2 regions of the Streptomyces sp. NPDC048523 genome follow, and region 2 is predicted to be linked to the other one. Evidence: riboswitches for the same ligand, from Rfam matches in the RefSeq annotation. Region 2 holds a riboswitch; the other holds the start of a gene.
What was found. A riboswitch is a leader RNA that binds a small molecule or an ion and turns the genes downstream of it on or off. The one in region 2 is predicted to bind ZMP and ZTP.
Positions count from the first base shown of each region.

Region 1: it holds a riboswitch for ZMP and ZTP, as region 2 does, so the genes downstream of both, ACGFWE_RS02500 (bifunctional 5,10-methylenetetrahydrofolate dehydrogenase/5,10-methenyltetrahydrofolate cyclohydrolase) here and ACGFWE_RS17760 (glycine hydroxymethyltransferase) in region 2, are expected to answer to the same signal.

Region 1 covers NZ_JBICWQ010000001.1:528,817-538,366, reverse strand. The annotation lists gene ACGFWE_RS02505 (glycosyltransferase) at 1-861, opposite strand, end outside; gene ACGFWE_RS02500 (bifunctional 5,10-methylenetetrahydrofolate dehydrogenase/5,10-methenyltetrahydrofolate cyclohydrolase) at 964-1,815, opposite strand; ZMP/ZTP riboswitch at 1,838-1,920, opposite strand; gene ACGFWE_RS02495 (nuclear transport factor 2 family protein) at 2,010-2,375, opposite strand; gene ACGFWE_RS02490 (hypothetical protein) at 2,548-2,838, shown strand; gene ACGFWE_RS02485 (ABC transporter ATP-binding protein) at 2,899-4,653, opposite strand; gene ACGFWE_RS02480 (S-(hydroxymethyl)mycothiol dehydrogenase) at 4,982-6,067, shown strand; gene ACGFWE_RS02475 (MBL fold metallo-hydrolase) at 6,067-6,696, shown strand; partial or broken gene ACGFWE_RS02470 (SDR family oxidoreductase) at 6,791-7,706, shown strand; gene ACGFWE_RS02465 (hypothetical protein) at 7,708-7,875, opposite strand; gene ACGFWE_RS02460 (SDR family NAD(P)-dependent oxidoreductase) at 8,143-8,946, shown strand; gene ACGFWE_RS02455 (L,D-transpeptidase) at 9,050-9,550, shown strand, end outside.
Region 2 covers NZ_JBICWQ010000003.1:422,795-432,344, reverse strand. The annotation lists gene ACGFWE_RS17790 (decaprenylphospho-beta-D-erythro-pentofuranosid-2-ulose 2-reductase) at 1-402, shown strand, start outside; gene ACGFWE_RS17785 (2'-5' RNA ligase family protein) at 430-1,014, opposite strand; gene trpS (tryptophan--tRNA ligase) at 1,200-2,213, opposite strand; gene ACGFWE_RS17775 (RNA polymerase sigma factor) at 2,356-2,916, shown strand; gene ACGFWE_RS17770 (hypothetical protein) at 2,903-3,832, shown strand; gene ACGFWE_RS17765 (hypothetical protein) at 4,078-4,722, shown strand; gene ACGFWE_RS17760 (glycine hydroxymethyltransferase) at 4,773-6,224, opposite strand; ZMP/ZTP riboswitch at 6,266-6,355, opposite strand; partial or broken gene ACGFWE_RS17755 (glutathionylspermidine synthase family protein) at 6,513-6,632, opposite strand; gene ACGFWE_RS17750 (hypothetical protein) at 6,662-7,525, shown strand; gene ACGFWE_RS17745 (PLP-dependent aminotransferase family protein) at 7,638-9,026, opposite strand; gene ACGFWE_RS17740 (carboxymuconolactone decarboxylase family protein) at 9,073-9,550, shown strand, end outside.

The DNA of each region.
Region 1 (9,550 bases), on a different contig from region 2:
CAGGTCCGCCCAGCCGCGCTGGACGACTCCGCGCAGACCGGCCCGGCGCAGCGCCCGCACGATCTCGGCGCTGGTCCGCGCGGGATCGGGCACGGTCGCGCTGCCCAGGCCCACGAACACCGGGGGCGGTCCCGCCTCGATGAACCTCCGCAGGTCGTCGGAGAACGGCGCGTCGCCGTCGTACGGCCACCAGTAGCCCGCCACGTCCAGTCCGGACCGCCAGTCGCGGGGCCGGGCGACCACTCGTGGGCTGAAGCCGTGCAGGACCGGCCAGGCCTGCCGTTCGCGGGTGCGCAGTGCCGCGGCCGGGCCCGTCGGGGGCAGGCCCAGCCGGGACCGTACCGAGGGGAGCGCCGCGGCGAAGACCTGCTCCACCGCCAGGTTCAGGGCCAGCCCGGCGAGCCGGTTGCCCGGGCGGCCCCAGGAGCCGGTGCCCAGTAGCGGTGGCGCGAACTCCCGGGTGGCCGCGAGGGGTTGGAGATTGAGGCCCAGGCTGGGCAGGCTCAGGCCCTCGGCGACGGCGTGGCCCAGTGGGGCCACCGATCCGGACAGGAGCAGGGCGTCGCTCACCCGGGCGGCGGCCACCAGGTCGTCGGCCATCTCCACCGCCAGCGCCCGCGCCATCATGACCACCCGCGCCAGCTTGCCCACGCCGGTCCTGCTGCGGTGCAGGGCCCGACCGCGCGAGGACTCCAGCTCGGTACGGGGATCGACCGGCAGGGCGTGGAAGCCGATGCCGGCCCGCGCCGCGAGCGGTTCGAAGCGGCCGTGGGTGACCAGGGTGACCTCGTGCCCGGCCTGCGCCAGTCCGTGCCCCAGCCCGGTGAACGGGGCCACATCGCCCCGGGAACCCGCTGTCATGATCGCTACCCGCACGACCGACAGTATGGCGCCGGGCCCTGCCTTCCCGCACGAACGACCCGTTCACATCGGCCAGTTCTCGCCTGTCGACGCTGAGCCGGCTCAGCTCTTCCGGGCGGCCGCCTCCGCTGCCTGCACGGTCTGTTCCAGCAGTGTGGCGATGGTCATCGGACCGACCCCGCCCGGCACCGGCGTGATCAGCGAGGCCCGCTCCACCGCGGAGTCGAAGTCGACGTCTCCGACGTTCCCCGCGTTGTAGCCGGCGTCGATCACGACCGCGCCGGGCTTGATGTCCTGGCCCCGGATCAGCCGGGGCCGGCCCACCGCGGCGACCACGATGTCCGCCTCCCGTACGGCCGCCGACAGGTCCGCCGTACGGGAGTGGCAGTAGGTCACCGTGGCGTCCCGGGCGAGCAGCAGCATGCCGGCCGGCTTGCCGAGGATCGCGCTGCGGCCCACGACCACGGCCCGCTTCCCGGCGGGGTCGACGCCGTACTCGTCGAGCAGCCGCATGATTCCGCCCGGCGTGCACGAGACGAAGCCCGGCAGCCCGAAGCTCATCGTCGCGAAGGAGGCGAAGGTGACCCCGTCGACGTCCTTCTCCGGGGCGATGGCCTCGAACGCGGCCCGCTCGTCGATGTGCGGGCCCATCGGGTGCTGGAGCAGGATGCCGTGCACGGCGGGGTCGTCCGAGAGGTTGTGCAGCGTGGCGACCAGTTCCTCGGTGGTGGTGGCCGCGGACAGCTCCACGTGCCGCGACTCGATACCGGCCGTGCGGCAGCGGTTGCGCTTCATCCGGACGTAGGTGACGGACGCGGGGTCCTCGCCGACCAGCACCGTCGCGAGACAGGGCGCCTGTCCGGTGCGCCCGGTGAGGCCGGCCGCCCGCTTGGCGGTGTCCTCGACGATGCGCCGGGCGAGCGCGGTGCCCTCTATGAGCCGTGCCTGGGACATGATCCACTCCTGAGCCGATCGAAGGAATCGCCCAGGCGCACGGCATCGAGTGTGCGGACCGCTCCCCGGTGGTGCTCCACCTCAGCGCCAGTCACGGCCCGGACAGCACAGTAACCGACGCGCCACGTCTCGGTCGGTGCCGGGGGAGGTCCAGGTCAGCCGGGGCGTGATCTGGACCCTCGGCACCTTTCTCGCTACTCGTCCCAGGCCTGGATCATGGTCTGTTCGACGATCTTGCCGTCCCGGAGCGTCAGCATCGACTCGGAGAGGACGCGCATCCCGTCGGAGTAGCGACAGGACTCGCTGAAGGCGACGTGGTCGCCGTCCATGACGCACTGTTCCAGCTTGTGGGTCATGTCGCGGCTGTAGACGTCGTCCAGCATCGCGCTGATCTCGTCCCTGCCGTGCAGCACGGTGGGGTGACTGGGTTGGCTGTTGCGGTCCACGACGCGTATCTCGGCGTCGTCCGCGTAGAGCGACAGAACATTCGCCGCAGAGTTTCCTTCGATGCTGTTGCGCAGTGTTTCGGTGGTGAAGCCGGAGCTTGCCGCGGTGCCCATGGTGACCTCCTTCGAAGGCCGCGGCCCGACGAGAGCGGACCGCGTAGGGCCTGTTTCTTCGAGACTCCTCCGCCGCGGCGGCCACGGCAAGCGCAGACCGGGTGCTCCGCCTGACGGGTGAGGGGCGTCGGCAGGCCGTGTCCGTGAGGGGCCGCCCCGCGTTGCTGAGAACATGATCTCAACTCGACGTATCGTTGCCGCAGTCGGTCTCGCCGTCGGCGTCACCGGCCTCACCGCCCCCCTCGCGAACGCGGCCGACATGGCCGCCCCGGGCGGCGGGCTCAACCCGGTCACCGTGATCGACTCGCTCGCGGCGAGCAGCATCCCCGCGGAGCACCAGGGCGAGATCCCGTCGGTCTCCCGGCAGCTGGCGGGCCTCAACCAGCTCAACGACCTGAACCAGCTGGGCCAGCTCACCGGTCTCGTCGCCCCCGTCACCGGGCTGGTGCCGGCCGTCCACTGACCCTCCCGCACGCAGACGAGGGCCGCCCGGATCACCGGGCGGCCCTCGACGCATGTCCGCTCAGCCCGCCGTGGAAAGGAACTGCGTCGCCGCGAGTTCGCCGTACAAGGGGTCCCCGGCGACCAGTTCCCGATGTGTCCCCACCGCGCGGACCCGCCCCGCGTCCATGACCACGATCCGGTCGGCCATCGTCACCGTGGACAACCGGTGCGCGACGACCAGCACCGTGGTCGTACGCGCCACATCCGCCACCGTGTCCCGCAGGGCCGCCTCGTTCACCGCGTCCAGCTGGGACGTGGCCTCGTCCAACAGCAGCAGCCGAGGCCGCCGCAGCAACGCCCGTGCGATCGACACCCGTTGCCGCTCCCCACCCGACAGCTTGGTCCCCCGGTGCCCGACCAGCGTCTCCAGCCCACTGGGCAGCTTGGCCACCAGACCGTCGAGCCGGGTCGTCTTCAGCACCCGCGCCACCGCGTCCTCGTCCGCGTCCGGATTCCCGAGCAGGAGATTCTCCCGCAGGGACCCCGACAGGACGGGCGCGTCCTGCTCCACGTACCCGATGGCGGACCGGAGTTGAGGCAGATCCCACGCCGCGAGGTCCCGGCCGTCCAGGGTGACGACCCCGGCCTCGGGGTCGTAGAACCGCTCGATCAACGAGAACACCGTCGTCTTGCCCGCGCCAGACGGCCCGACGAACGCCGTCATGCCCCGCGCGGGCACCTCGAAGGTCACTCCGTGATGGACGTACGGCAGATCGTCGGCATACCGGAACCGGACGTCGGTGAAGGCGACGGAAGCCGGCGCGGCCCCGTCGGCGGGCAACGGCGCGGGCGGCGCGGCCGGTTCGGCGGGCAGCCGCAGCGCCTCCTGGATCCGGGCGAGCGCCGCGGCTCCCGTCTGGTACTGCGTGATCGCACCGACTACCTGCTGGATCGGCGACATCAGATAGAACACGTACAGCAGGAACGCGACCAGGGTGCCGACCTCGATGGCACCGGTCGCGACCCGCGCGCCGCCCACCGCGAGCACCGTGATGAACGCGATCTGCATCGCCAGCCCTGCCGTATTGCCCGCGGCCGCCGACCACTTGGCGGCCCGCACGCTCTGCCGCCACGACTCCTCGGCCGCCGCGTGCAGCGTCCGCTCCTCCCGGTGCTCGGCGCCGGACGCCTTGACCGTGCGCAGCGCGCCGAGGATGCGTTCCAGTGCGGCACCCATCACGCCGACGGCGTCCTGGGCCTGTCGGCTCGCCCGGTTGCTGCGTGGCACGATCACACCGAGGACGGTGCCCGCCACCAGGATGACCGCCAGCGTGACGCCCAGCAGCACCGGGTCGACCAGGCCCATCATCACCACGGTCGCCACCAGAGTGAGCCCGCCGGTCCCGAGGCCCACGAGCGAGTCGGTGGTGACCTCGCGCAGCAGGGTGGTGTCCGAGGTGATGCGCGCCATCAGGTCGCCGGGTTCGGTGCGGTCCACGGCCGTGATGCGCAGGCGCAGCAGATACGACGACAGCGCCCGCCGCGCACCCAGCACCACCGACTCCGCGGTGCGCCGCAGCACATACGAACCCAGCGCCCCCACCGCCGCGTTGCCTACCACCAGCACCGACATGACGAGCAACGCGCCGGTGATCGTGCGGTCGTGGGACAGGTCGTCGATCAACTCCCGGGCCACCAGCGGCAGCAGCAGACCGGTGGCGCCCGTCAGCAGCGACAGCACGGCACCCGCGAGCAGGGTCCACCGGTGCGGCCGTACGTATCCGAGGAGCAGCCGCCAGGTGGGAAGGCCGGTCTCCGTCTCGGTGCTGCTCACGGTGCTCCTTCGGGCCCGACGGCGTGCGGAGCCTTCAGGCTACGTCCGCGTTCCCGCGCGGCGCGGACCAGGATGCGACCGGGACGGCGTGATCGAGATGAGCGAGACGGAGCTGCCGCAGTGGCTGAGCGATCCCGAGATCCGGACGGCGGCCGCCCGGACACCGCCCCGCCGGTGGCCACAGGGGGAGGTCACCGGCGCGAACAGAGAGCCCTCGGGCCGGCGCCGCGCGGAAGGGCCCGGCGGTTCCCGGTCTGCCGTGCCGTTACCGATCAGTCGCGCGTAGGGTCGAAGGGACGTGCACCGGGCGACGGAAAGGGTCAGGACCATGGCGCAGGAGGTACGCGGAGTGATCGCACCCGGCAAGGACGAGCCGGTACGGGTGGAGACGATCGTGGTGCCCGATCCGGGGCCGGGAGAAGCCGTCGTCCAGGTACAGGCCTGCGGGGTGTGTCACACCGACCTGCACTACAAGCAGGGCGGGATCAACGACGACTTTCCCTTCCTGCTCGGCCACGAGGCCGCCGGTGTCGTGGAGTCGGTCGGCGAGGGGGTGACCGATGTCGCGCCCGGCGACTTCGTGATCCTCAACTGGCGTGCCGTGTGCGGCAATTGCCGCGCCTGTCTGCGCGGGCGGCCCTGGTACTGCTTCAACACCCACAACGCGAAGCAGAAGATGACCCTCACCGACGGCACCGAGCTCTCGCCCGCCCTGGGCATCGGCGCCTTCGCCGAGAAGACGCTGGTCGCCGCCGGACAGTGCACCAAGGTCGACCCGTCGGTGTCGGCCGCCGTCGCGGGGCTCCTGGGCTGCGGCGTGATGGCCGGTATCGGCGCCGCGATCAACACGGGGAACGTCGGCCGGGGCGACACCGTCGCCGTCATCGGCTGCGGTGGCGTCGGTGACGCGGCGATCGCCGGCTCGAACCTCGCGGGCGCGGCGAAGATCATCGCCGTGGACATCGACGACCGGAAGCTGGAGAAGGCCCGCACGATGGGCGCGACCCACACCGTGAACTCCAAGGACACGGACCCGGTGGAGGCGATCCGCGAGCTGACCGGCGGTTTCGGCGCCGACGTCGTCATCGAGGCGGTCGGCCGCCCCGAGACGTACAAGCAGGCCTTCTACGCCCGTGACCTCGCCGGCACGGTCGTCCTCGTCGGCGTGCCCACCCCCGAGATGAAGCTGGAGCTGCCGCTCCTCGACGTCTTCGGGCGCGGCGGCTCCCTCAAGTCGTCCTGGTACGGCGACTGCCTGCCCTCCCGCGACTTCCCCATGCTGATCGACCTGCATCTGCAGGGCCGCCTGGACCTGGAGGCGTTCGTGAGCGAGACCATCCAACTCGACGAGGTGGAGAAGGCGTTCGAGCGCATGCACCACGGCGACGTCCTGCGCTCGGTGGTGGTGCTCTGATGTCCGTCCGCATCGAACGTCTCGTCACCTCCGGGCAGTTCAGCCTCGACGGCGGCACCTGGGACGTCGACAACAACGTCTGGATCGTCGGTGACGACCACGAGGCGATCGTCATCGACGCCGCCCACGACGCCGACGCCATCGTGGAGGCGGTGGGGGACCGCAGGCTGACCGCGATCGTCTGCACCCACGCCCACAACGACCACATCGACGCCGCACCCGCCCTCGCCGACCGCACCGGCGCCACGATCTGGCTGCACCCCGACGACCTGCCGCTGTGGAAGCAGACCCACCCCGACCGCGACCCCGACGCCCATCTGCGCGACGGCCATGTCATCGAGGCCGCGGGCGCCGATCTCAGGGTGCTGCACACCCCTGGCCACGCGCCGGGCGCCGTGTGCCTCTACGACCCGGGCCTCGGCACCGTCTTCACCGGCGACACCCTCTTCCAGGGCGGTCCGGGCGCCACCGGACGCTCCTACTCCCACTTCCCGACGATCATCGACTCGATCCGTGACCGCCTGCTGGCCCTGCCGCCCGAGACGAAGGTCCTCACCGGGCACGGCGACCCGACCACGATCGGCGCCGAGGCGCCGCACCTGCAGGAATGGATCGACCGCGGTCACTGACGCCGACCGGGTGACCTGCTCGTAAATCACGACAGAGGTTGTCCGGCTTCCCGGTCATGCTCGAAGAGACATCGGGCACAACGGGAGGTCGGACATGTCACAGCCGCTGCAGGGCAAGGTCGCGCTGGTCGCCGGGGCGACCCGGGGAGCCGGGCGCGGTATCGCCGTGGAGCTCGGGGCGGCGGGCGCCACCGTCTACGTCACCGGACGCAGCACCCGGGCCCGCCGCTCCGAGTACGACCGCCCCGAGACCGTCGAGGACACCGCCGACCTCGTCACCGCGGCCGGCGGCCGGGGCATCGCCGTACCCACCGACCACCTGGACCCCGCGCAGGTCCGCTCGCTCGTCGACCGGATCGCCGGCGAGCAGGGCCGCCTCGACGTCCTCGTCAACGACATCTGGGGCGGTGAACACCTCTTCGCATGGGACAGCCCGGTGTGGGAGCACGACCTCGACAACGGCCTGCGCCTGCTCAGGCTCGCGATCGAGACGCATGCGATCACCAGTCACCACGCCCTGCCCCTGCTGCTGCGCCGGCCCGGCGGCCTGGTCGTCGAGATGACCGACGGAACCGACGCCTACAACCGCGAGAACTACCGCGTCTCCTTCTTCTACGACCTCGCCAAGACGTCCGTCCTGCGCATGGCGTTTCTCCCTCGGCCACGAACTCGGCCCGCGCGGCGCCACCGCCGTCGCCCTGACCCCGGGCTGGCTGCGCTCGGAGATGATGCTCGACCATTTCGGGGTGCGGGAGGACAACTGGCGCGACGCCCTCGGCCGCGTCCCCCACTTCGCCATCTCGGAGACCCCGCGCTATGTGGGCCGGGCCGTCGCCGCGCTGGCCGCCGACCCCGAGGTGGCCCGCTTCAACGGCACGTCTCTCGACAGCGGCTCGCTCGCCCGGACGTACGGCTTCACTGACGTCGACGGCAGCCGTCCCGACGCCTGGCGGTACATGGTCGAGGTCCAGGACGCGGGCAAGCCGGCGGACGTGACGGGTTACCGCTAGATCAGGAGGGGCGCACCGGCGGCAGCTGCCACCGCACCGCGAGGCCCGGTGGCAGTGCCAGGTCGTCGCGTACGGCGGCGTAGTAGCCGTCCCGCCCGTTGCGATGCCGCTCGAGCAGCGCCCGCCACGCCGCCGGATCGCGCGTCCCGTCGCGCAGGAACTGCTCCATCTTGAAGGAGTGCCTCCCCGTCCGGGTCCCGGGCGAGCGTGGACTCCGCCGGCAGCGGGGCGGCCTCCCGTATGTGGCGGTCGTGCGCAGCGACCGCGCGCCTTCACCGTGAAAGGCGGCCCGTTGGGAGGAGCGGCGGCTGGCCGTGTACTCCGCGAACCGAGTGCGCCGATGACGACACCGATGAGCGCGGGGAGTTGCTGTATGAACGCGGCCATGGACGCACGGTATCTGCCCCGTTGATCACCGACGGGCTATCTTCGGCCCATGACCCACACCAAGCGCTTCGAGGGATACGCGGCTCTGGTCACGGGCGCCGCCCGCGGGATCGGCGCGGCGGCGGCCCGCCGGCTCGCCGAGGAGGGGGCATGGGTCGTGCTGGCCGACCGCGACGGGCCGGGGGTCGAGAACACCGCCGCTCGCCTGCGTGACCAGGGTCTCACCGCCCGGGCGGCGGAGTGCGACGTGGCGGACCGTACGGCGGTGGAGGCAGCGGTCGCCCATGTCGTCGACGCGTTCGGCTCGCTCGACGTCCTGGTCAACTGCGCCGCCCGGTGCACCCCGGAGACCCCGCTCTTCGAGGACGACTCGGACGACGAGTGGGCGCGTGACCTGGACGTCACCCTCGGCGGGCCGTACCGCTGCTCGCGGGCCGCGCTCCCGCACCTGGTCGCCTCGGGCCGCGGCGCGATCGTCAGCATCGGCTCCGTCAACGGCCTCCAGGACTTCGGCAACCACGCCTACAGCGCCGCCAAGGCGGGACTCGGTTCCCTGACCCGTACCCTCGCCGGGCACGCGGCCGCGCGTGGGGTGCGCGTCAACCTGGTCGTCCCGGGCACGGTCCGCACCTCCGCCTGGGAAGGGCGCGAGAGCGAGCTCACCGAGCTGCAGCGGCTGTATCCTCTCGGCCGGGTCGGTGAACCCGAGGACATCGCCGCCGCGGTCGCCTTCCTGGCCTCCTCGGACGCGGCGTGGATCACCGGCACGACACTGGTCGTCGACGGAGGACTCACCGCGGTCAACACCGGCTTCCACACGGCGGTCCATCCCGGCCGGGGGTCTTCGTCATGAGATTTGTCACCGTTCCGTCCCAGCACTCCCCGGGGTACAACGAAGTGGCTCGGAGACCTGTCTAGAGGTAAGAGATCGCAGGACCTATGAAGGGGACAGGGCCATGGGGGACATACGCAGACGGGGTGCCATCGCACTCGGCATCACCGGACTCGTCGCACCGCTGACACTCGTGCTGGGCGCCGCGCCCGCGCAGGCGGCGAGCTGCACCACGCAGGCGGGGCCGTACCAGAAGAAGGTGGAGAAGTTCCTGGGCCGCCCGGTCGACGGCAGGCAGTCCGCCGCCGACTGCAAGGCGATCAAGGCCTTCCAGACCAAGCACGGCATCTCACCGAACATCGGCTACGCGGGGTCCGTCACCTGGGGTGTGATGGACCTGATGAACAAGCAGAAGGCCGTCGGCTCGAACCCCAACCGGGACGGCAAGTGCCCGACGAACAAGGGCCGCATCGCCTGTGTGAACCTCACCCTCCAGCTGAGCTGGATCCAGGACGGCGACCGGCTCGTCTACGGCCCCGTCCCGGTCCGCACCGGCCGCGACGGCTACGAGACCCGCACCGGCCTGAAGAAGATCTACTGGCGCGACATCGACCACGTGTCGAAC
Region 2 (9,550 bases):
GGCGCCGTCTCGGCCGGTCTGGTGTCCGCGCGCGCGTTGCAGACCCAGGGGCACGGTTCGCTCGTCGTGCTCTCCTCGGTCGCCGGCGAGCGCGCCCGCCGCGCCGACTTCATCTACGGCTCCAGCAAGGCCGGCCTCGACGTCTTCGCCCAGGGGCTCGGCGACGCCCTGCACGGCACGGGCGTGCACGTGATGGTCGTACGGCCCGGGTTCGTGCGGTCGAGGATGACGGCCGGTCTGGAGGAGGCGCCCCTCGCGACCACTCCGGAGGCCGTCGCGACGGCGATCGAGCTGGGTCTGCGGCGCCGCTCTGAGACAGTGTGGGTGCCCGGAGTGCTGCGGGTGGTGATGGCGGCGGTGCGGCATGTCCCGCGGGCGGTGTTCCGGCGGCTGCCGCTGTAACTGCGGTTACAGCAGCTGTACCAGGAGTTACAGCTGGCTGGTGGGCAGGGAGCCGCGCTCCACGTGCCCCGCCTGCGGCGGTACGGCCGATCTCCCGAAGGTGAACTCGCGCAGCTTGCGCCACACCCCGTCGGCGCCCTGCTCGTAGAGCGCGAAGCCGGTGCAGGGCCACTCGGCCTCGAAGTCGGCGAGCTCCTCGAAGGCGCGGTCCATGGCCGCCTCGTCGATGCCGTGGGCCACGGTGACGTGCGGGTGGTACGGGAACTGGAGTTCCCGCGCGACCGGCCCCGAGGCGTCACGGACCTGCTTCTGGAGCCAGGTGCAGGCCTCGGCGCCCTGGGCGACCTGGACGAAGACGACGGGTGACAGCGGCCGGAAGGTGCCGGTGCCGGACAGCTTCATCGGGAACGGCCGGCCCGCCGCGGCGACCTCGGTGAGGTGCGCCTCGATGGCGGTCAGCGCGGTGTCCTCGACCTCTGTGGGCGGCAGCAGCGTGACATGGGTGGGGATACCGTGAGCCGCGGCGTCGCCGAAGCCCGCGCGCCGCTCCTGGAGCAGGCTGCCGTGAGGCTCCGGGACCGAGATCGACACACCGATCGTTACGGTCCCCACGTCGTCTCCTGTTCGTCCCTGTCGCCCTGTCGGATTCGTTCCCGGCCGTCCGCCTATCGACTGTACGGCCACGGCTGTGCTGTGGGCAGGCGCAGGCATAGTGATGTGCAGCGCTCTGTCCGGTGGTGCTGGTGTGCGGTGGTACGCCCGGTGCCCGCGGCCGGTGCCGACGGGCCGGGCGGCGATCAGTGCTTGGCGGGCAGGAAGCCGACCTTCTCGTACGTCTGCGAGAGGGTCTCCGCGGCGACCGCGCGGGCCTTCTCCGCACCCTTGGCCAGGATCGAGTCCAGCGTCTCCGGGTCGTCCAGGTACTGCTGGGTCCGCTCCCGGAACGGCGTGACGAAGTCGACGACGATCTCGGCGAGGTCCGTCTTGAGCGCGCCGTAGAGCTTGCCCTCGTACTGCTGCTCCAGCTCCGGGACGCCGGTGCCGGTCAGGGTCGAGTAGATGGTGAGCAGGTTGCTGACGCCCGGCTTGTTCTCGGCGTCGTAGCGAATGACGGTGTCGGTGTCCGTGACCGCGCTCTTGACCTTCTTGGCGGTGGCCTTCGGCTCGTCGAGGAGGTTGATGAGGCCCTTCGGCGTGGACGCCGACTTGCTCATCTTGATCGACGGGTCCTGGAGGTCGTAGATCTTCGCCGTCTCCTTGAGGATGTACGGCTTCGGGATCGTGAAGGTCTCGCCGAAGCGGCCGTTGAAGCGGGCGGCGAGGTCGCGGGTCAGCTCGACGTGCTGACGCTGGTCCTCACCGACCGGGACCTCGTTGGCCTGGTAGAGCAGGATGTCCGCGACCTGGAGGATCGGATACGTGAACAGGCCGACGCTCGCGCTGTCGGCGCCCTGCCGGGCGGACTTGTCCTTGAACTGGGTCATGCGGGAGGCCTCGCCGAAGCCGGTGAGGCAGTTCATGACCCAGGCGAGCTGGGCGTGCTCGGGGACGTGGCTCTGGACGAAGAGCGTGCAGCGCTCCGGGTCGAGGCCCGCGGCGAGGAGCTGGGCCGCGGCCAGGCGGGTGTTGGCCGTGAGCTCCTTCGGGTCCTGCGGAACCGTGATCGCGTGCAGGTCGACGACCATGTAGAACGCGTCGTGGGTCTCCTGCAGGGCCACCCACTGGCGGACGGCGCCGAGGTAGTTGCCGAGGTGGAACGAGCCTGCGGTGGGCTGGATTCCGGAGAGCACGCGGGGTCGGTCTGAAGCCATGCCCACCATTCTCTCAGGTGCCGGGGGGCGATCCGGAACCAGCCGGAAACAGATGTGCCACGGGTGGGAACCGATTCGGTCCGGGCGGTGTATCCATCGTGTGAGGACGCGGGAGGGGGGCCGCATCGTCGATGAGGCCGCGGTGATCGCACGCGTACGCGCCGGGGATCCGGAGGCGTACGCGGAGCTGGTGCGGGCCCATACCGGTCTGGCGATGCGAGCGGCCACCGCGCTCGGGGCGGGTGCGGACGCGGAGGACGTGGTGCAGCAGGCCTTCGTCAAGGCGTACTGCTCGCTCGGCCGCTTCAGGGAGGGCTCGGCTTTCAAGCCGTGGTTCATGTCCATCGTGGCCAATGAGACGAGGAACACGGTGCGCACGGCGGCACGCCAGCGCACCCTCGTCGGTCGCGAGGCGGCCTTCGCGGAGGCCGAGCCGCTGATACCGGAATCGGCGGACCCGGCGGTCGCGGCCGTGGAGATAGAGCGCCGCGCCGCACTGGAGTCCGCGCTGGAGAGGCTGAGCGAGGAACACCGGCTGGTCGTCACCTACCGCTATCTGCTGGAGATGGACGAGTCCGAGACGGCCCAGGCCCTGGGCTGGCCCCGGGGGACGGTGAAGTCCCGTCTGAACCGCGCGCTGCGCAAGCTCGGCAAGCTGCTGCCCGATGTCGAGCCCCGGGAAGGGGGTGATGAGCGTGGGTGAGGCCTACGGCGGTGAGGGCGCCGACGGGAGCGCGCGGGAGCGTGCGTCCCGGCTGCCCGAGGAGCTGCGGGCGCTCGGGCGTTCGCTGGACGCGCCGGGTGCGGGCAGGTCCGAGTCGATGGTGGAGCGGGTGCTGGAGCAGATACTCGCCGAGCGGCTGCCGGTCCCGGTGGCCCGGGCGCCGGGCCCCGGTGAGCGGCTGCGGGCGGTGCGGCGGTGGACGCGGGCGCGGTGGCGTTCGCTGGCCGCGAGCCTGTGCGGGCTGCTGGCGGTCCTCGCGCTCACACCTCCGGTGCGGGCGGCTGTCCTGGACTGGTTCGACTTCGGCGGGGTCGAGGTGCGGTACGACCCCTCGGCGGTGCCCTCACCGGGGGCCGAGGTGCCCGGTTGTGGGCGCTCGGTGTCGCTGGGACAGGCCGAGCGGCGGGCGGGGTTCGAGCCACTGGTGCCGGCCACGCTCGGCGCTCCGGACGTGGTCACGGTGACGGCCGAGCCGCGGGGGCGGTCCCTGGTGAGCCTGTGCTGGCGTGAGCGGGGGCGCACCGTCCGGCTGGACGAGTACCCGGCCCGTCTGGACATCGGCTTCACCAAGAGTGTGCGGGAGCAGCCGGAGTGGCTCTCGCTGCGCGGGGACTCCTCGGACCCCTCGGGCCTCGAAGCGGTCAAGGACACGGCTCTGTGGTTTCCGCGACCGCACCTGCTGAGTTTCTGGCTGGTGGACGCGGCGGGCTCCCACTACACCCGCGAGCAGCGCACTGCCGGGCCGACGCTGCTGTGGACGCACGGGTCGGACGTCTTGGACGTGCCGGAGGTGACGCTGCGGCTGGAGGGGGTCGCGTCGAAGGCGCGGGCCGTGGAGATCGCGCGGTCCCTCGGCGAGCCCGGGAGCAAGGGTGCCGGGAAGCCCTCGGATTAGTGCGGGCGAGGTGGGAACCCCGCCGGGCCGGGCGGTGTACCAGAAGTGACACGCGGCTCGCTGCGCGGGAAGCCGGGGCCGCGGCAGGACATGCGTGATGGGTGACGAAAGGAGGTGCTCGCGAGCTTGGGGAAGCGTGGGTGCGTCGATCGAGGGGGACGACAGTGCGGAGCACACTGGCAAAACTGCGGCTCGGGCCGCGCAGGGCACTCGCGGTGCTCGCACCGGCGGTGGCGGCGGTGACCGTGTTCGCGGCGCCCGCGGCCGACGCGGCGCCACCGCCGGCGCGGGAGGCGGGCCTGGACAGGCCCGACCTGGCGATGGTCGTCACCGGCGGCTCGGGGCGGACGAAGGCCGTGCGTGCCGACGAGCCGTACTTCACGCGTCTGTGGGAGTTGCTGCAGCCCACATACACGGGCACGGAGCGGGTCTCGGACGCCTGGGGGGAGGGCCGGTATCCGCCGGTGCGGTTCACCGTGGTGTGGGGGCTGACGGGGGTGGGCGGCTGGCCCCGGACGGATTCGGCGCCGGGTGGTGATGTGGCGGTGGCGCGGCAGGACCAGCTGTTCCTGGCCGGGGACGGCACGCCGTGGGTGCGCTCGGATCCGGCACCGGAGCAGGAGGACGACGACATTCGCTGGCACCGGGCTCCCCGGGCGGTGTTCGACCGGCTGGACCGGGCGGGCCTCGCGGGCGGTGCCGGTCAGGGTCAGGGCGAGGGGGCCAAGGGTGCGTCCGGTCCGGAGCGTGGCGTGTGGTGGGCAGTACCGGGGCTCGTCGTGGGATTCGCCGCGGGGGCCGGCGGCACGCGGCTGATACGCCGCGCGGCGGCCGGGCCAGGAGCCGGACCGCCGCGGGACGAACCACGTCAGGAACTCATCGATCTCTAGGAGTCACCGGTCTTTGACAACTCAAGAGAGGACTCGACAGAGGACGGGGGTCAGCCGAGGTCGATCTCCGGGTACAGCGGGAAACCGGCAACGAGGTCGGTGGCCCGGTGGGAGATCTCGTCCGCGACCTTCGGGTCCAGGACGTGCTGGGCCTTGGAGGGCGCCCCCGACTTGGTGGTGCCGGGCTCCGTGGTGGTGAGGACTCGGTCGATGAGACCGGCGACCTCGTCCATCTCGGCGGTGCCGAGACCACGGGTGGTCAGGGCGGGGGTGCCGATGCGGATGCCGGAGGTGTACCAGGCGCCGTTGGGGTCGGCCGGGATGGCGTTGCGGTTGGTGACGATGCCCGAGTCGAGCAGGGCGGCCTCGGCCTGGCGGCCGGTGAGGCCGTAGGAGGAGGTCACGTCGATCAGGTTGAGGTGGTTGTCGGTGCCGCCGGTGACCAGGGTGGCGCCACGGCGCATCAGGCCCTCGGCCAGGGCGCGGGAGTTGTCGACGATCCGCTGGGCGTAGTCCTGGAAGGAGGGCTGCCGGGCCTCGGCGAGGGCGACGGCCTTGGCGGCCATGACGTGCGGGAGCGGGCCGCCGAGGACCATCGGGCAGCCGCGGTCGACCTGGTCCTTGAGGGAGTCGTCGCACAGCACCATGCCGCCGCGCGGGCCGCGCAGGGACTTGTGGGTGGTGGTCGTGACGATCTGGGCGTGCGGGACCGGGTCGAAGTCGCCGGTGAGGACCTTGCCGGCGACGAGACCGGCGAAGTGGGCCATGTCGACCATGAGCGTGGCGCCGACCTCGTCGGCGATCTCGCGCATGATCCGGAAGTTCACCAGCCGGGGGTAGGCCGAGTAGCCGGCGACGATGATCAGCGGCTTGAACTCGCGGGCCGAGGCGCGCAGCGCGTCGTAGTCGACAAGGCCGGTGGCGGGGTCGGTGCCGTAGGAGCGCTGGTCGAACATCTTGCCGGAGATGTTGGGGCGGAAGCCGTGGGTGAGGTGGCCGCCGGCGTCCAGGGACATGCCGAGCATGCGCTGGTTGCCGAAGGCCTGGCGGAGCTCGGCCCAGTCGGCGTCGGAGAGGTCGTTGACCTGGCGGACGCCGGCCTTCTCCAGGGCGGGGACCTCCACGCGCTGGGCGAGGACGGACCAGAAGGCGACGAGGTTGGCGTCGATGCCGGAGTGCGGCTGGACGTAGGCGTGCCGGGCGCCGAAGAGCTCCCTTGCGTGCTCGGCGGCCAGGGACTCGACGGTGTCGACGTTGCGGCAGCCGGCGTAGAAGCGGCGGCCGATGGTGCCCTCGGCGTACTTGTCGCTGAACCAGTTGCCCATCGCGAGGAGGGTGGCCGGGGAGGCGTAGTTCTCGGAGGCGATCAGCTTGAGCATCTCGCGCTGGTCGTGGACCTCCTGGCCGATGGCGTCGGCTACGCGCGGCTCGACGGCGCGGATCACGTCGAGGGCGGCGCGGAAGGCCGTGGACTCGGTGGACAGGGGCTGCTGCTCTGACATGGCGGCCTCCGGGCTGCGTGGCTTGAAGCGGTCACGGATCACGGTTCGGCCCAGGCGCACGGCACTTGGTCACTCACAGGCCGCTCCCCGATGGTCCGTCCCATCCCTGCGCGCCAGTCACGGCCTGCCGGCCAGCCTACCGGGCACGCCGAAGGGCACCTGCGCGACGTCCACCATGCGAGCGACGGCTTCGAGGCCGGGCGGCGGGTTCCGGGGTCGGGCGCCGGGCGGGTTCCGGGTCTCGCAGCCCAGCTCGTCGGCACTCCGGCCCGAGGGCCCTCACCGGCCTCAGAGGATCACATGCGGCAGAAAGCGCGCGTACTCGTCGGTGACCAGGCCGGAGGACTCCCGGATGCCCAGGCCCGCCGACTCGTTCTCCACGATCCAGGCGCCGAGGACGACGTGGTTGCCCCTAAGGTCACTTCGTGCTCTTCGGAATGGTGTGTGCTCTGGGTGCCGCGGTCTGCTTCGGCACGGCCACCGTGCTGCAGGCGATGGCGGCGCGTGCGGCGGACGCGGGCGGCGGTGACGGCGAGGGGACGGCGTTCGCGGTGACGCTGTTCCTGCGGGCGGTGCGGCAGTGGCGGTATCTGGCGGGGCTGGCCCTGGACGGGGTGGGCTTCCTGTTGCAGATCGCCGCGTTGCGGTCGGTCCCGATCTATGCGGTCGGCGCGGCGCTCGCGTCGAGTCTCGCGGTGACCGCGGTGGTGTCGGCGCGGCTGCTGCGGGTTCGGCTGAGCGGGGCCGAGTGGGGCGCGGTCGGGGTGGTGTGCGCGGGGATGGCGCTGCTGGGGATCGCGTCCGGGACGGAGGGCGACCGGGGCGGCCCTGCGGCCTTGAAGTACGCGATGCTCGGGACGGCCCTGGCGGTGCTGGCCCTGGCACTGCTGGGTGGGCGACTGCCGGACCGGGGGCGGGCGTTGGCGCTCGGGCTGGGTGCCGGGTTCGGGTTCGGGGTGGTCGAGGTGGCGGTACGCCTGATCGACTCGCTCGCGCCGTCGGCACTGCTGGCCAACCCGGCGACGTACGCGCTCCTCGTCGGCGGTGGTGCGGCCTTTCTGTCGCTGACCTCGGCGCTGCAGCGGGGGTCGGTGACCACGGCGACCGCCGGGATGGTGATCGGGGAGACGATCGGGCCCGCGCTGGTGGGGGTGGTGTGGCTCGGGGACCGTACCCGGGAGGGGCTGACGTGGGTGGCGGTGCTGGGTTTCGCGGTGGCCGTCGCGGGGGCGCTGGCGCTGGCCAGGTTCGGGGAGGCCCCGGAGCATTCGGCTCCGCAGTCCCCTCTCCGCATCCCGTAAGGGTCGCTTGAGTTACTGCCCGGTGCGGCTCGATGGAGTGAGAGGTGGTGCGCCTCCCGGACCACCACGCCGAAATCGCCGAGCCGTCGGCCCTGCGGATCCCGTCGCGGCGTCATTCGGGCAGCACCGCGCACAGCGCCTCCAGCGCTCCCGACCAGGCGTGGTCCGGCGGTGTGCCGTAGCCCACGACGAGTGCGTCGCGTCGCTCGACGGTGGCCTCGGGGTGCTGGTAGCGGTGCAGTCCGTGGACCGCGAGGCCCTGCCAGGCCGCCGCCCGCAGCGCCGACTGCTCGGTGCCCGGCGGGAGCCGCAGCACCACGTGCAGACCGGCCGCGATCCCGGTGGCGTGGACCTTCGGGGCCCGCCGCGCGAGCTCGGCGACGAGGGCGTCGCGGCGGCGCCGGTAGCGCAGTCGGGCGGCGCGCACATGGCGGTCGTAGGCACCGGAGACGAGGAACTCGGCGAGGGTCAGCTGGTCGAGGGAGCCGCAGGAGTCGATGCCGCCCTTGGCGGTCAGCACCTCCTCCATGAGGCCGGGCGGCAGCACCAGCCAGCCCAGCCGGAGGCCGGGGGCGAGGGACTTGCTGGCTGTGCCCGCGTGGACGACGTGGTCGGGGTCCAGGCCCTGGAGGGCGCCGACGGGCTGGCGGTCGTAGCGGAACTCGCCGTCGTAGTCGTCCTCGACGACCACCCCGCCGGTGCGGCGCGCCCACTCGACGACGGCCGAACGGCGGTCGCGGTGCAGGGTGCCGCCCATCGGGAACTGGTGGGCGGGGGTGAGCAGCACCGCGTCCTGGTCGGTCAACTCCCCCGGGTCCGTGCCGCGTTCGTCGAACGGCAGCGGCACGGTCCGCAGACCGGCGGCATCGAGCAGGTTCCAGTGCACGTCGAGGCCGTACGACTCCACGGCGACCGTGCGGGCGCCCCGGGCCCGCAGCACCGCGCCGAGGAGGCGCAGGCCGTGCGAGATACCGGCGCAGACCAGGATGTGTTCGGGGTCGGCGCGCACCCCGCGGGCGCGGGAGAGGTACTCGGCGAGGGCGGTGCGCAGTTCGATGCGCCCGCGCGGATCGCCGTAGTCGAGGGCCTGGTAGGAGGCGGTGGCGAGGGCGCGGCGGGCGGCCTTGAGCCATTCCGCGCGCGGGAAGGAGGCGAGGTCGGGGGTGCCGGGCACGAGGTTGTGGGTGGGGCGCCCGGGTTCGCGGGGGCGGGGTGCGGGGCCGGTGGGCGGGACCACCGTTCGCTGCGAGACGTGGGTGCCCGAGCCCTGGCGGGCGGTGAGCCAGCCCTCGGCGACCAGGTCGGCGTAGGCGTCGGCGACGGTGTTGCGGGCGATGCCCAGGTCGGCGGCGAGGGCGCGGGAGGAGGGCAGCCGGGTGCCGGGGGCGAGACGGCCGGTGCGGACGGCCTCGCGCAGGGCGTCGGTGAGGCCCCGCCGGACGCCCCCTCCGGTGGGTTCCAGATGCAGGTCGATGCCGAAAGTGGCCCGGAGTTTCGCCATGAAAGTGGACCATACCCTTGGGCTGCCCGGCTCCTAGGGTCGAGACATGACCACAGAGGAAACCGTCCGGTACAGCCCCGAACACCCGCCCCGCCTGTCCTGGGCCCAGCACGCCCCCGAGGTCTACAAGGCGATGCTCCGCCTCGACACGGCCGCCCGGCGCGGCCTCGACCCCCGGCTCCTCGAGCTGGTGAAGATCCGCGCCTCGCAGATCAACCACTGCGCGTTCTGCGTCGACATGCACTCCAAGGACGCCCTCGCGGCCGGTGAGAGCGTCGAGCGGATCATCCAGCTCGGGGCATGGGAGGAGTCGAAGCACTTCTACACGGAGAAGGAGGTCGCGGCCCTCGAACTGACCGACGCGGTCACGGTCCTCACCGACGGCTTCGTGCCGGACGAGGTGTACGAGCACGCGGCCAAGCACTTCGAGGAGGCGGAGCTGGCCCAGCTGATCGCCGCGATCACGGTGATCAACGCGTGGAACCGGTTCGGTGTGACGTGCCGTATGGTCCCGGGCCACTACG